Prosthecomicrobium sp. N25: one gene and its partner. Each later gene encodes a partner of the first gene's protein in a complex. Links are inferred from orthologs where the notes say so. Each region holds a gene or a part of one and is shown on either strand. Other genes may lie near its edges. The genes, in order: pnp and WBG79_RS24045.

The links.
Region 2: the proteins of pnp (region 1) and WBG79_RS24045 are in contact, whole or in part, in a cryo-EM structure (PDB 9QH0), measured with the Escherichia coli proteins. The link is inferred for Prosthecomicrobium sp. N25 from one-to-one orthologs.

Annotation. Positions count from the first base shown.
Region 1 is NZ_JBBCAT010000002.1:88,194-95,832, forward strand. What follows is about bases 3,220-6,170. They hold pnp (polyribonucleotide nucleotidyltransferase), read right to left. Parts: upstream 5,791-6,170; coding sequence 3,649-5,790; downstream 3,220-3,648. Other genes in these bases: WBG79_RS15235 (ATP-binding protein), read right to left, coding at 3,220-3,484; rpsO (30S ribosomal protein S15), read right to left, coding at 6,058-6,170. Also shown: WBG79_RS15220 (2-hydroxyacid dehydrogenase), read left to right, coding at 1-517; WBG79_RS15225 (hypothetical protein), read left to right, coding at 672-1,079; WBG79_RS15230 (NAD(P)-dependent oxidoreductase), read right to left, coding at 1,101-2,045; more of WBG79_RS15235, read right to left, coding at 2,048-3,219; more of rpsO, read right to left, coding at 6,171-6,327; WBG79_RS15250 (TadE/TadG family type IV pilus assembly protein), read left to right, coding at 6,632-7,639. UniProt on the Escherichia coli protein: Involved in mRNA degradation. Catalyzes the phosphorolysis of single-stranded polyribonucleotides processively in the 3'- to 5'-direction. Also involved, along with RNase II, in tRNA processing.
Region 2 is NZ_JBBCAT010000004.1:389,596-397,578, reverse strand. Bases 2,583-5,877 are described here. They hold WBG79_RS24045 (Rne/Rng family ribonuclease), read left to right. Parts: upstream 2,583-2,950; coding sequence 2,951-5,677; downstream 5,678-5,877. Outside these bases: rpsI (30S ribosomal protein S9), read right to left, coding at 1-49; rplM (50S ribosomal protein L13), read right to left, coding at 52-513; WBG79_RS24055 (hypothetical protein), read right to left, coding at 755-1,648; WBG79_RS24050 (PaaI family thioesterase), read right to left, coding at 1,857-2,291; WBG79_RS24040 (radical SAM/SPASM domain-containing protein), read left to right, coding at 5,892-7,061; WBG79_RS24035 (pyridoxal phosphate-dependent aminotransferase), read right to left, coding at 7,086-7,983. UniProt on the Escherichia coli protein: Endoribonuclease that plays a central role in RNA processing and decay. Required for the maturation of 5S and 16S rRNAs and the majority of tRNAs. Also involved in the degradation of most mRNAs.

The DNA of each region.
Region 1 (7,639 bases):
GATGGGCCGGATCGGCCAAGCGGTGGCGCGGCGGGCGCGTGCCTTCGGCATGTCGATCCACTACCACAACCGCCGGCGGCTGCCGACGGTGGTGGAGGAGGAGCTGGAGGCGACCTACTGGGAGAGCCTCGACCAGATGCTCGCCCGCATGGACGTCATCTCGGTCCACTGCCCGCACACGCCGGCGACCTACCACCTCCTGTCGGCGCGGCGCCTCAAGCTCGTCCGCCCGGAGGCCTACATCGTCAACACGGCGCGCGGCGAGGTGATCGACGAGAACGCCCTGGCCCGGATGCTGGACGCCAACGAACTGGCGGGCGCGGGCCTCGACGTCTTCGAGCACGAGCCGGCCGTCAACCCGAAGCTGGCGCGCTCGAAGCGCGTGCTGCTCCTGCCCCACATGGGATCGGCCACCATGGAGGGCCGCATCGACATGGGCGAGCGGGTGATCATCAACATCAAGACCTTCATGGACGGGCACCGGCCGCCGGACCGCGTGCTGCCGTCCATGCTCTGAGGCCGGCGAGCGGCCGGCGGCGGCCGGTCCGCTGTGACGGGATTGCGACGGCAGGCCCCATCCTTGTCAGGATCACGTTAGGGCAATTGCATCCGTGCCGGCGGTTCCTATACTCCCGGGCGAGCCGAGGGACGGCGCTCGGGGAGGGACATCGGTGGGGCAGAAGACGGTCATCATGGCGGGCGCGATCGGCGCGTTGGTGCTGGCGGGGCCCGCGGGGGCCCAGGCGCCCAAGCCGGCCGAGAAGCTGCCGGAGAAGCTGACCGGCGACCAAATCAAGGAGACCTGGTTCAACGGCAAGCCCTTCACGGCGACCGCGCCGGACGGGACGGCCTTCCTGATGACCTTCACGGCCGACGGAAAGTCGAGCCGCAAGCCGGCCGAAAAGAAGAAGGGTCTGGTGAGCGCCGCCGGCTTCTGGCGCGTCATCGCGGAGGGCTACTGCTCGCGCTGGTCCGGCCAGAACCGCGAGAAGTGCTTCAACGTGCGGCCTGACCCGGACAACGGCGGCCAGGTCATCGTGCGTTTCGGGCCGCAGCTGGTGGCGACCTGGAAGCGCTGAGGCTCGGCGTAGCGCCGAGGCTCAGCCGCCGATTCGCTTGAATCGCGGGCTCGCCTCCTCGCGATCCTCCGGGCCGCCGGCCCAGGTGCCCGAGGTCCACAGGGCCGTCAGGCCTTCCCGGTAGGTCGGATAGGCGAGCCGGACGCCCAGGTCCTCGCGCAGGCGGCGGTTGCCGACCCGCTTGTTCTCGCCCCAGAAGGTCCGCGCCATGGGCGACAGCTCGGCCTCGTCGAAGGGCACCTCCGGGGGCGGCTCGATCCCCATCAGGCCGGCCGCGAAGGCGATCGGATCCTGGGGCGGGGCGGGCTCGTCGTCGGCGACGTTGACGGGGCCGCCGACCGCGCCGAGCGCGGCAGCCGCGGTGACGGCCGCGATGTCCTCGACATGGATGCGGTTGAAGACTTGGCCGGGGCGGACGACCCGCTTGGCGGTGCCGTTCGCCAAGTTGAGGAAGGCGTTGCGGCCCGGCCCGTAGATGCCGGCGAGCCGCAGGAGCGCGACCGGCACACTCCCCGCCTCGCCCACCGCCGTCCAGGCCCGCTCGGCATCCACGCGCCAGCGGGTGCGCTCCGAGGCGGGCGCCGGCGGCGTCTCGTCGTCGACCCAGGCGCCGCCGGTGTCGCCGTAGACCCCGACCGTCGAGTAGTAGCCGATCCAGCGCAGGCGGCCGGAGGCGGCGGCGCGGGCGAGGTCCCCGGCATGATGGCGCAGGAAGGGATCGCCGTCCCGATCGGGGCCGGCGGATGCGAGGATGTGGGTGGCGGAGGCGATCGCCTCAGCGAGGGCGGCGGACGGGGCCGTGCCGTCGTAGGGGATGCTGCCGATACCGCGTTCGCCGGACCGCACCGCCTTGGCGGGGTCGCGCGTGGTGCCGGTCAGGGTGGCGCAGCCGGGGCGGAGCCGGTCCACCGCATGTCGGGCCGAATAGCCCAGGCCGAGGGCGAGGAGGACTAATGGAGTGGACATGTTCACCCTGGTTCGACCAAATTTGACGCTTGCTCCAGATCAGTGGCCACTTTCATTCCTAGAGCGTAGCAGTATAATGCCGTTGGTACAATGGATATACTGAATTCATCGACGTCTACTTTTGTACTTATGGTTTTGGACGTGAATAGTAAAGCTCTTAGAGATCTGTGTTTACGCGCAAACGCTATCAGATGTCTAGTCTGCTGACGCAGATCTGACTTAATTCGATCCGACCACTTGATTTCACCAATCCAGTGAGGGCGTTCGTCCTCCTGAGTCAAAAATACCAGATCGACTTCCCCCTCGTTCTTCCAGCGTGCGTAGCGAAGCCGACGGGCTGCCGGCGAGTGCTGGAACTGCGAGAAAACGGCCGACTCCGCAAGATGCCCAATACGATCCGTATCAGTGTAGTCAATGGGCCCGAAGAGAGCCGCGCGCATCGAAGGATTATTTAAATATATCTTGAAATTACGCTCCCTCTGGAGCGATCTGCAGTTCTCGTCCATGGTCTGAAGCTTGATGATCAGAAACGCACTCTCTAGATACTCGATATAGCGCTTTATTGTCGGCTTCGCCAAACCAGAGGCTTGCGAAATTTTTTCCAAGCTTGCCTCATTACCTGCATTATAAGCAAGGAACGAGAAAAGACGATTCAACTCCTGAATCTCATTTATTCCATATAAGCTGGGTAAGTCCTTAAGTAATACTTTGTCGATAATGTCATTTCGGATATACTGCTCCGCATTGGAACGCACATGGTCATTCAATACCGCTTCCGGGTATCCGCCGTAATTCAGATAGTCAACAAAAGTCCGATTTAGAGCTTCAATATCATTCACGACGTACGAATTGTGTCCAGATGAACGTACATACTTATTTTCGATACCCAAGAATTCTTGGTATTCGTAGAAAGTAAGAGGTGGAAGCATGAACTCCGAAAAACGTCCTGCGCCGGACTCTTTACTTTTGAGCCTAAGTGCCGCCGCGGCCGATCCAGTGACGACGAATTTAATATTGGGATACGTATCGACTAGATCCTTAAGGTGTATCTCCCAATCTTTCAGGTACTGGATCTCATCAAACACTACGATGTATCTGTCCGAATTCGAAAAACTCTTGAAAAATTTCAAGTACCGTTCTAGCGGGTAGCCAGCATAGATTGGTGCATCAATGCTGGCATATAAGATGTTCTGCCTTGGAAATCCGCGTCCGATCGCCTCAGCGATCATCTGTCGGATCATTACAGTCTTGCCAACTCGCCGAGGGCCCAGCAAAACTGCAGCACGTCGCACTTCAAAATTCAGGGCGAGAGCTGAGAAGCTTCGATAATAAATTCTCTTTGGAAAACGCGGATCTACGACTTCAACGTTCTCATCTGTCCACCAAGGATTGTCTCGATCGGCTCTTCGCTCGATGTCCAATTCGGAAATGGCATACATAGATCACCAATAAGCGCAGTCCTCTTTATCTAATTGAGACACTATCGGTATGGCTCTGATTCGCAAGAGTTTTTTTGCGTGCGATAGTGACATCTCCCCATTCTTGATCGAATGGCAGGCGCTTGGTGTCCCCAAGCGCCTGCCAAAACAACATTCAGCGCAGATCACTCCGCCGCCTTGCCCTCGCCGGCGTCCTGCTTGATCTCCTCGCCGGTCTTCTGGTCGACGACCTTCATGGAGAGGCGGACCTTGCCGCGCTCGTCGAAGCCGAGGAGCTTGACCCAGACCTTGTCGCCTTCCTTGACCACGTCCTTGACGTTCGCGACCTTCTTGGGGGCGAGCTGGGAGATGTGGACGAGGCCGTCGCGCGAGCCGAAGAAGTTCACGAAGGCGCCGAACTCCATGCACTTGACGACCGTGCCCTCGTAGACCTGGCCGACCTCGGGCTCCGCCGCGATCGACTTGATCCAGTTGACGGCGGCCTTGATGGCCTTCTGGTCGGAGGACGAGACCTTGACGGTGCCATCGTCCGAGATGTCCACCTTGGCGCCGGTCTTCTCGACGATCTCGCGGATCACCTTGCCGCCCGAGCCGATCACTTCGCGGATCTTGTCGGTCGGGATCTTCATGGTCTCGATGCGCGGGGCGAACTCGCCGAGCTCGGCGCGCGGGCGGGTGATCGCCTTGGCCATCTCGCCGAGGATGTGCAGCCGGCCGTCCTTGGCCTGGCCGAGGGCGACCCGCATGATCTCCTCGGTGATGCCCTGGATCTTGATGTCCATCTGCAGCGAGGTGACGCCGTTCTCGGTGCCGGCGACCTTGAAGTCCATGTCGCCGAGATGGTCCTCGTCGCCCAGGATGTCGGAGAGGACCGCGTAGCGCTCGCCCTCCAGGATCAGGCCCATGGCGATGCCGGCGACCGGGTTCTTGAGCGGCACGCCCGCGTCCATGAGGGCGAGGGACGAGCCGCAGACGGTCGCCATCGAGGAGGAGCCGTTCGACTCGGTGATCTCCGACACGACGCGGATCGTGTAGGGGAAGTCGTGGTGGAGCGGCAGCATCGGGCGGACGGCGCGCCAGGCGAGCTTGCCGTGGCCGATCTCGCGGCGGCCGGGCGAGCCCATGCGGCCGGTCTCGCCGACCGAGTAGGGCGGGAAGTTGTAGTGGAGCAGGAAGCGCTCTTTGTAGGTCCCCTCGAGGCTGTCGATGAACTGCTCGTCCTCGCCGGTGCCGAGGGTCGCGACCACGAGGGCCTGCGTCTCGCCGCGGGTGAAGAGGGCCGAGCCGTGGGTGCGCGGCAGGACGCCGACCTCCGACACGATCGGACGGACGGTCCGGACGTCGCGGCCGTCGATGCGGCTGCCGGTGTCGAGGATGTTCCAGCGCACGATCTTGGCCTGGAGCTCCTTGAAGACGGTCGCCACCGTCTCCTTGTCGTACTTGCCGTCGCCGTCCTCCTTGGAGACCATGGCCTCCATGACCCGGGCCTTGACGGCGTCGACGGCAGCGTAGCGCACCTGCTTCTGGGTGTTCATGTAGGCGGCGCGCAGGTCGGCCTCGGCGATGGCGAGCATCGCCTGCTCGACCGCCGAGTAGTCCTTCGGCTGGAAGTCGCGCGGCTCCTTGGCGGCCTTCTCGGCAAGCCGGATGATCGCCTCGATCACGGGCTGGAAGCCGCGGTGGCCGAACATGACGGCGCCGAGCATGATGTCCTCGGGCAGTTCCTGCGCCTCGGACTCGACCATCAGGACCGCGTCCTGGGTGCCGGCAACGACGAGGTCGAGCTGGCTGTCGCCCTTCTGGTCAATCAGGGTGTTGAGGACGTACTCGCCGTTGATGTAGCCGACGCGGGCGGCGCCGACCGGGCCCATGAAGGGCACGCCGGAGAGCGTCAGGGCGGCGGAAGCCGCCACCATCGCCACCATGTCGGGGTTGTTCTCGAGGTCGTGCGACAGCACGGTGACGATCACCTGCGTGTCGTTCTTGTAGCCCTCGACGAAAAGCGGGCGGATCGGACGGTCGATCAGGCGCGAGACGAGCGTCTCGTTCTCGCTCGGGCGGCCTTCGCGCTTGAAGTAGCCGCCGGGGATCTTGCCGGCCGCGAAGGTCTTCTCCTGATAGTTGACCGTCAGGGGAAAGAAGTCCTGGCCGGCCTTCGGCTCCTTGGCGGAGACCACGGTGGCGAGGACGGTGGTGTCACCATAGGTGGCGAGGACGGCGCCGTCGGCCTGGCGGGCCATGCGGCCCGTCTCGAGGACGAGGGTGCGGCCGCCCCAATCGATGACTTCGCGATGAATGTCGAACATGGTTGGTTGTCTACCCTGGGCAGAAACACGCAGAGCCATGAGCAAGACGGCGGGAAACTCCCTCGCGTCGCGGCCCCATGGCCGCCACGAGAGTATCCTGCGATCCTGCCATGGCTCCTGTCGTGTCGATCAATCGATGGCGGGCCGGCCCCATGCCGCCCCGACCCGTGGTCCGATCCGGATCGCCGGCGGCCCCTACTCGGCCTACCCCGGTCCATCCGGATCCGCGCCGCCGCGGCGGCGCTGGCGCCGCGAGGCGCCGTTGCGTCAGCGACGCAGGCCGAGCTTGGCCACGAGCGTCCGGTAGCGCGCCTCTTCCTTGCTCTTCAGGTAGTCGAGGAGGCTGCGGCGCTGGCTGACCATCTTCAGGAGGCCGCGGCGGGAGTGGTTGTCCTTGCCGTGGCTCTTGAAGTGCTCGGTGAGATTCGCGATGCGCTCGGAGAGGATCGCGACCTGGACCTCCGGCGAGCCGGTGTCGCCGGCGGAAGACCCGTATTCCTTGATGAGCGCCTGCTTGCGCTCGGCCGTGATCGACATCGGGGGCTCCTTGTCATCTGGAGTGAACGGCCCGGCCGGGATGTCGTCCAGCCGGGTCGGAAAATGCCGATGGCGCGCTCGGGGCATGCCCGGGCGCGCGCGGCGGGGTCCTTATGCACGAAACACCAGGGGAGCGCCACCGGATTCGTCGGCCAGCTGCGCCTGTCTCCGGAGATTCGCGCCGTCATCGGCGCAATGCGCATAAAAATCGACAGATACCCCGGAGTTTACACGGACGAACTTACGCAACGTTAGTGGGCGCGAGGCACATCTGGTGGTCGATGTTCCGTAAGGAGATGCACCGATGTCCCGAGCCAACCGGCCGACCTTCGCCCGCGACGAGCGGGGAGGCATTGCGATCGCGTTCGCTCTTCTGCTGCTGCCCATCCTGGTCGCCATGGGCTGCGCCATCGACTACGGCCGTGCGGTCGCTTTCAAGACCCGCTTCCAGGCCGCTGCCGATGACGGGGCACTCGCGGTGCTCTCTCCCGACTTCAAGGAGCAGGGAGCGAACGCGGTCGGCAGCGACTTCTTCCTCGCCAACTTGGCCCAGACCGACCTGTCGATGCTCGTCGGCCCACCCAAGGTTACCGTGTCCAAGTCGAGCGTGAACGGGATCGTGACCTCGACCGTCGCCTTCGAGGCGTCGATCGCGACGACATTCCTGAAGATCGCCCAAGTCGACAGTATCCAAATCGCCGGGTCGGCGACGGCCGAAAACGGCACGAAGAAGTACATCGACATCCATGTCCTGCTGGACTCCTCGGACTCCATGGGAGTCGGAGCCTCGGAGGCGGATCGTCTGCTGCTGCGGCAGGTGTCGGCCAAGAAAAAGGCCGAGCTTCGGGACGCGGCCATCGACAAGTTGAAGCCCGGAGAGACGCTGACGGCCACCTACCTCTACGCCGACACGGAGGATACGACCATCCCGGGCTTCACGTTCCTTGGCTACGACAAGCTCGGTAAGGGCCTCACAGGCTGCGAGTTCGCCTGTCATACGAAGACGTTCAACTACAGCGGTACGATGGAGTCGCTGGCACACGACGCCGGGGTCACCCTCCGCTTCAACGTGGCCAAGGCGGGCATCAAACAGGTTTCGACGCTGGCGGCCGCCGCCAAGGCGCAAGACACCTATGTGCGCATGGGACTGAGCACGTTCAGCACGACGCTGGTCAAGCACCTCGACCCGAATGCCGATCTGAACGCCTTCCAGAACAAGATCTCGAACGCCGCGGACGTCACTCTGGGCTCCGGCGGGACAGCGTCCGAATCCTACAAGGCGAAGTTCACCTTGTGGAACAACTGCTGGAAC
Region 2 (7,983 bases), on another replicon or contig:
GCGCGCCCATGGCCTGGCCGAGTTCGGAGAGAGACTGGACTTCGGCCATGGTCAGGCCCTCGCATTCTTGCGGTTGAGGCTCTTCACGTCGAGCGCGACGGGCTGCTGGGCCTCGTGCGGATGCGTGGTGCCGGCGTAGATCTTCAGGTGGGTCATCTGCTTGCGGGCGAGCGGCCCGCGCGGCAGCATGCGCAGGACGGCCTTCTCGAGCACGCGCTCCGGGAAGTTGCCCTCGAGCAGCTTGCGCGCCGTCCGCTCCTTGACGCCGCCGGGATGCCCGGTGTGCCAGTAGTAGACCTTGTCGGCCAGCTTGTTGCCCGTGAACACCACCTTGTCGGCGTTGATCACGATGACGTTGTCGCCGCAATCGACGTGGGGCGTGTAGGTCGGCTTGTGCTTGCCGCGCAGCCGCATGGCGATGAGAGAAGCGACGCGACCGACGACCAGGCCCTGGGCGTCGATCAGGATCCACTTCTTCTCCACCTCGGCCGGCTTCGCCGTATAGGTGCTCATATTGTTTGTCCTGATCCGGAAAATCGTGCGGCGACCTCCCGGCCGCCGCGTTCGGTCGGGGTGATAAGGCCAGGGACGGCGGAAGTCAAGCGCGATCTCGCAGGCGAGCCGGGACGAAATCTTCGATCACACAATGGCTTAGAGTATGGTGGCAACCAGATACCACATAGCGGTATCCTATCACCACAGTCGTCCGGCTCCGGCGCAAGGGCCGGGGATCCGCAGAGGATCGTGCCGCGCCTCAGAATTCGACCCCGACCCGCACCATCGCCCGATGCCGTTCGAAGGCGTCGAGGTTGAGCCGTCCCGGGCCGCTGCCCCAGACCTGCGTGCCGAAGGCCGCCGAGATCGTCACCTTGTTGGAGACCTTCGCGTAGAAGGTCGGGCCGAGGAAGAGCGCGCTGCCCTCGTGCCGCCCGAGGACGCCCTCGAAGGCGTGCTCCAGCCGCGCCTCGGCGCCCAGCGTCATGCGCGGCTGGAACCGCCAGGCGAGCGCCGCGCTGGTGAAGAGGCTCGATTCGGTCTCCGCCTTCTCGCCCCGGGCGCGCCCGCGCTCGATCTCGAAGCCGGCATTGGCTGCGACGTAGAGCAGGTTCGGCACCAGCGAGGCCTCGAGGATCGCCGCCGTCTCGTTGCCGAAGGTGCGGCCGCGCGCGCCCTCGGTCTCGTCGTAGCGATGCCATTCCAGTTCGGTCGCCACCGAGAAGCCGATCGGCCCGTCGACGTCGCGCTCCAGGATCACCGCCTTGCCGCCGACCGCGAACCCGTCGAAGCCGAAGGCCGAGCGGTTGTCGAGGCCCGGCACACCACGGATGCGGTGGCTCGACGTGAAGGCCGCGAAGCCGGCCTGGATGCGGTCCGTGATGCCGTATTCCGCCTCGGTCTCCGTGCCGAGCGCCCGATAGCTGCCCCGTCTCTTGCCGAAGCGGCCCGACAGCGTCGTCCCGACCTCCCATTCGCCCTTCTGGGCGATGCCCGCCCCCTGCCCGAACCCGAAGGCGTTCTCGATCTCGAAACCGTCGTCCTCCGGGACGAGTGCGGCCGATGGCGCCGCAGGCTGGCCGGCGGTGGCGGCGGGGCCGACGAGGAGGCCGGCGGCCAGAAGGACGCCGGGGAGTAGTCGCGAGCCGATCATGCCGGGATCTCCGAAGTGCAGGCAGCACCTGACGCTACGGGTCCCTGCCCGACGTTCAAGATGAAAGCGAGACCGGCGAGGTGAAATCCCACGACCCTGTTGCGGCACCGCCACGAAGGGCATCGCGAGCTGAGACGATCGTGAGAAAGATCATGGCCGTGCCCGCCGGCGGATCGGGAAATTCAGCGGTGATCGGCCCGGTTCTCAATCAAGTCTTAGTCGGTACCGAATAGGTCGCGGTGGCATGGGCGACGATCTGGGGATGACCTTCCGCCCGAATCGCGCATTCGACCACGATGAGCCGGCGGCCGAGCTTCAGGATTCGGCAGGTGCAGAGGAGATCCCCGGGCTCGGGCTTCGCCAGGAAGTTGATCGTGGCGCCCGTCGTGACCGCCAGCGCCACCGGGCCGATATGGCCGAGGATGACCACGTAGGCCGCGAGGTCGGCGAGCGTGAAGAGCGTCGGCCCCGAGACCGTCCCGCCCGGCCGCAGGTGCCGCTCCGCCGCCTTCAGGCGCATCACCGCCTCGCCCGGGGCGAGCGACTCGACGCTGAAGCAGCGCCCGCCCTCGTGGATCTGCGGGAACTCCCGATCCAGGAAGGCCGATACCTCGTCCGCCGACATCTTCATCCGTTCCGTCACGCCCCGCTCCCGTCTCGATCCCTGTTGTCCGCCCGATACTTGGATGACCGCCGCCGTGTCGCGGTCCATTTACCGCCCTCGACGGCCCGTATGGTGTTTCCCTTGCATTCGAAGCCATGCCTCCTTAAAAGATGGGCTCAAGGAATTCGTCATCCGTCCGAACACGTGTTCCGGAAAACGACGTCGCGGACAAGCGTCCCGAACCGGTTTTCGCCCGAGCGGCGAACCACGCGGCCGGAGCGGACGTCGCGACTTTTCATCCGGATGTTCAGGGCGGGACGTCCTGGATCTCGCCGCCGACGCGTGCCCGCGCATGCTGGTGGCAGGGTCCTCGCCGCCGAGGACGTCCGCGCGTGGTGCGGTCTCCGACGCGCATCGTGAATACCGGCCGTGCCCCCCTTCCACGAGGACTGCGCGGTCGCGCTCGTGTGACAGGGTCCATGCCGAGGCCATGAGGGGTACGATCACCGCCAGGACGACCGAAGGAGGTCCGGAGCACCACCGCGACCCGTCGCGTCGTCTGTCGCCCCGATCGCGCGCCGCGCACGCCTCCGCGCCCGCCCTGTTCTTCCTCCCTCCCGTCAGAACGGCCCCCTCGAGCCCCGGCCACCCCCATGGGTCGCCGGGCCGACGCGCATGGGCCGCGGAGTTTTCTGTCAATGGCGAACAAGATGCTCATCGACGCCACCCACCCGGAGGAGACCCGGGTCGTGGTGGTGCGCGGCAGCCGAGTCGAGGAATTCGACTTCGAGGCCGCCAGCAAGAAGCAGCTCAGGGGTAACATCTACCTCGCGAAGGTCACCCGCGTGGAGCCGTCGCTCCAGGCCGCCTTCGTCGACTACGGCGGCAACCGGCACGGCTTCCTGGCCTTCTCGGAGATCCACCCCGACTACTACCAGATCCCGGTCGCCGACCGGCAGGCCCTCCTCGAGGAGGAGGCGCGCATGCACTCCGCCGAGGACCGCGAGGACGCTCGCCCGCGCCGCCAGAAGGCCCAGGCGGCCGCCTCGAACGGCGACGAGGCCTCGGAGGATGCCGAGAACGAGGAGGATCAGGTCGAATCGGTCGGCTCAGAGGACGCCCTCGAGGAGCTGCCGGAGCGCCGCTCCGCGCCCCGGCTGAAGCGGAGCTACAAGATCCAGGAGGTCATCAAGCGCCGCCAGGTGCTGCTGGTCCAGGTCGTCAAGGAGGAGCGCGGCAACAAGGGCGCGGCGCTGACCACCTACCTGTCGCTCGCCGGCCGCTACTCGGTGCTGATGCCCAACACCGCCCGGGGCGGCGGCATCTCCCGCAAGATCACCCAGCCGACCGACCGCAAGCGGCTGAAGAAGATCGCCCAGGAACTCGAGGTTCCGGAGGGCATGGGCGTCATCGTCCGCACCGCCGGCGCCGCCCGCACCAAGGCCGAGATCAAGCGCGACTTCGAGTACCTGCTCCGCCTCTGGGAGAACGTGCGCGAACTGACCCTGAAGTCGACCGCGCCGAAGCTCGTCTACGAGGAAGGCAGCCTGATAAAGCGGTCGATCCGCGACCTTTACAACAAGGACATCGACGAAATCCTCGTCTCCGGCGACGACGGCTACCGCGAGGCCAAGGACTTCATGCGCATGCTCATGCCGAGCCATGCCAAGAACGTCCAGCAGTACAAGGAGCCGACCCCGGTCTTCACGCGCTTCGGGGTCGAGAGCCAACTCGACGCGATGTTCTCGCCCCAGGTCGTCCTGCGCTCCGGCGGCTACATCGTCATCAACCAGACGGAAGCGCTGGTCTCGATCGACGTGAACTCCGGCAAGTCGACCCGCGAGCACAACATCGAGGACACCGCCCTCCAGACGAACCTCGAGGCCGCCGAGGAGGTCGCCCGCCAGCTCCGCCTGCGCGACCTGGCCGGCCTGATCGTCATCGACTTCATCGACATGGAGGAGAAGCGCAACAACCGGTCGGTCGAGCGCAAGCTCAAGGACTGCCTGAAGAACGACCGCGCGCGCATCCAGGTTGGCCGCATCTCGCATTTCGGCCTGCTCGAGATGTCGCGCCAGCGCATCCGCACGGGCGTGCTCGAATCCTCGATGATCGTCTGCCCGCATTGCGGCGGCACCGGCATGGTGCGGTCGACCGAATCGGTCGCGCTCCACGTCCTGCGCTCGCTCGAGGAGGCGCTCATCAAGAACGTCACCCACGACCTGATCGTCCGCACGCGGACCACGGTGGCGCTCTACATCCTGAACCAGAAGCGCGGCCACCTGTCGGACCTGGAGCGCCGCTTCGGCCTCGACATCGCGATCCTGGCCGACGACCACGCCTCGATGGGCGGCCACCTGTTCGTCGTCGAGAAGGGCGACCCGGTCACGCGTGCCGCCGAGCCGCGTCCGCAGGCGCTTGTCACGCCGCAGTCGATCGAGCCCGAGGACGAGGTCTACGAGGAGCCCGTCGAGGAGGACGAGGACGAGGAGGCGGCCGAGCCGCCGCGCAGCCGGGAGCGGGATCGCGACCGCGACCGGGAGCGTGAGGGCCCGCGCGAGGCGCGCGCCGAGGGCGAGGACGGTGGACGCCGCCGTCGCCGCCGCCGTCGTCGCGGCCGTGGCCGCAACGGCGAGGAGGTTCGTCCCGGCGCGCCGCAGGCCCAGGGTGCCGTCCGCCAGGACGATGTCTACGAGGCCGGCGAATCCTACGAGGGCGACGAGGGCGAGGAGGCCGAGGGCGAGGACGAGGCGATGGCCGGCGCGGAGGGCGAGCGTGCCTCGGCCGAGGGCGACCGCAACGGCGAGGGCCGCAAGCGTCGCCGCCGCGGCCGGCGCGGCGGCCGCCGCAACCGCCGTGAAGGCGGCGAGGGTGGCGAGACCACGGCCGGGTCCGACATGGAGTTCGGCGGCGCCGAGGACGAGTCGGACGAGGGTGGCGAGGAGACGGCCGGTGCGGTGACCGGCGGCGAGGCTACGGGCGGCGTAACCGCCGAGCCCGCAGAGCCGGTTGCCGACGGCGCCGGCACCGAGGCTGTCGGCGTTCCCGTCGAGGCCGCCGCCGAGACCGTGCCGGACGTGCTGGTCGTCGATCGCGAGACCCTGACCGCGGAGGTCGAGGAAGGCCGCAAGGCCAAGAAGCCGGCCAAACCGCGCAGCCGCAAGAAGGCGGTCGCCGCGGAGCCGGCCGCCGAAGTCGTGGCCGAGACGCCGGCCAGCGAGCCCGAGGCCGCCGCAACCGAGGCGGCGGCCCCTGCCCCGGCCCCTGCCCCGGCGGACGACGCGGACGCAGAACGGCCCGCCGCCGAGCCGGAGCTGGCGGAAGTCGCCGAGGTCCCCCAGGCCGCGGCCCGTCCGATCCCGAGCTCGACCGAGGTTGATCCTTCGAAGCCCAAGCGCTCCGGCTGGTGGGCTCGCAAGAGCTGACGTCCAGTCTCTGCGTTAACGGTCTCTGCCGATCTTCAAGAACGGAGGTTGCTCCACCCGAGCAACCTCCGTTATTTTTTTATCAGCACGAGCGTAGATGCATGGATTTGCATCGAATTGCGACGATCAGGGCGCCCGCGATACGAGCGCGGCCTCTCTCGAAAGCGCTCGACCGCATGCGCGGGCCGGCGCGTTTTCCGGCCAGGAGACCCTTGTGGGAGTTTGGACCGAGTCCGTGACTTTGGCGAAGCGCGTGGTCCGCTCGGCGGCACGCCGGCGCGCCTGGCTGTTCGAGGGCCTCGACGGACGGAAGCTGCGCACGCTCCTCGCCAACCTTCTCGCCTATGCGACCCGGCGGAGCCGGGCCGGACGGACGCCCTCCGTGCTGAAGGTCGACATTTCTCCGCTCTGCGCGCTGCAATGCCCCGTGTGCCTCCACGCGGATCCGAACAGCGCCGGGCACGGCCGCCTCGCGACCCAGCGCTTCGGAAAGGCCGACCGCATGGAAGTCGATCCGTTCCGCAGCCTCGTCGAGGCGACGGACGGCCGCGTGCTCGCCGTCAGTCTCTACTATTTCGGCGACCCGCTGATGCATCCCCGGCTGAACGAGATCGGCGCCATCGCCAGCCATGCCGGCATGAACGTCCACATCACGACGCACTTCAGCTACGCCTTGTCGGACGACAGAATTGCGGCGCTCGCCCGGTCCGGGATCTCCCACGTCACCGTCGCGCTCGACGGGTCCACCCCCGAGGTCTACGGCTCGACGCGCATCCGCGGACGCTTCGACTGGGTCGTCTCGAACCTGCGGCGCCTCTGCGCCGTCCGGCGCCGGGACGGGCGCTCGCACCCGGTGGTCGAAGTGCAGTACGTCACCCACGCCCACCACCCGGCCGGCGAGGCCGCCCGGGTCCGCGCGCTGGCGCTCGAGGCCGGCGCTGATATTTTCACGCCGATCACGCCCTATCCCTTCGACAACGTGACCGACGAGGACCCGGAGCTCCACGACGTCGTCGGCCCCCACCCCGCCGGGCTGATGCCGCGCTGCCACTGGCCCTTCACGTCCATGGTGGTCAAGTTCGACGGCGACGTGATTCCCTGCTGCAACTTCCGGACCGGCAGTCAGTATGCCGAGGGCGCCGACCCGCTGGCTGCCGGCAACGTCTTCGAAACGCCCCTCGAAGAGATCTGGAACGGGCCCGCCTACCGCGACATGCGCCGCCTCGCGTCGGATCCCTCGGCGGCCGATCGCGATCCGTCCCTAAAGTGCTCCTTCTGCTACGGTTGTCCGGCTCTCTACAGGCGGGTCCGCAGGGCCGCGCCCCTGCTGACGGAGGGGTCGAAGGATCCCACCCCCGCCGCTGGCCGCCGGATCGCGGTCTGACCCGATCCGCCGCCGTCCCTTGTCTCAGGACGAGCCGCGGCCGAGCCATCCCCCGATCCGCTCCACCGCCTCCGCCACGTCGGCCTCCGTGCCCGCGAAGGAGAATCGCATGAAGCCGTGGCCGCGGGCGCCGTCGAAGTCGGGGCCCGGGGTCGCGGCAACGCCGGCCTCCACCAGCATGCGGCGCGAGAAGTCCAGGCTGTCGTTGGAGAAGCGCTTGACGGAGGCGTAGACGTAGAAGGCCCCGTCCACCGGCAGGAGTTCGTCGAAGCCGATCCGCGGCAAACGATCGAGGAGAAGCGCCCGGTTCACCGCGTAGGAGGCCTTCACGGCGTCGAGTTCGAGCGTGGAGGCCGGATCGAAGGCCGCCACGGCCGCCCGCTGCGAGATCTCGTTGTTGGAGAGTGTGAGATTCTGCGCCAGCCGGTCGACCGGACGGACCAGCACCTCCGGCAGCACCATCCAGCCGATCCGCCAGCCGGTCATGCAGTAGTACTTGGAGAAGCTGTTCACCACGATTGCCCGCGGCGAGAAGGACAGCGCCGTCCGCTGTTCGCCCGCGAAGACGAGGCCGTGGTAGATCTCGTCCGAGATGAACCAAAGCCCCAGCTCGTCGGCGACCTCGATGAGCGCCTGCAGGGCCTCGGGCGTGTACATGGTGCCGGTCGGGTTCGCCGGGCTGGCGATCAGGATGCCGTGGAGCGGCCGCACGGCATGCGCCGCCCGGATCATGTCGGGCGTGAGCGTCCAGCGGGTCGCCGCCGTGGTCTCGATCTCGACCGCCTCGAGCCCGAGCGCGCCGAGGAGATTGCGGTACGCCGGGTAGCCGGGCGTCGGCAGGGCGACGCGCGCGCCGACGTCGAAGGCGGCCAGGAACGCCAGGGTGAAGGCCCCCGAGGAGCCGGCCGTGACGGCGATGCGC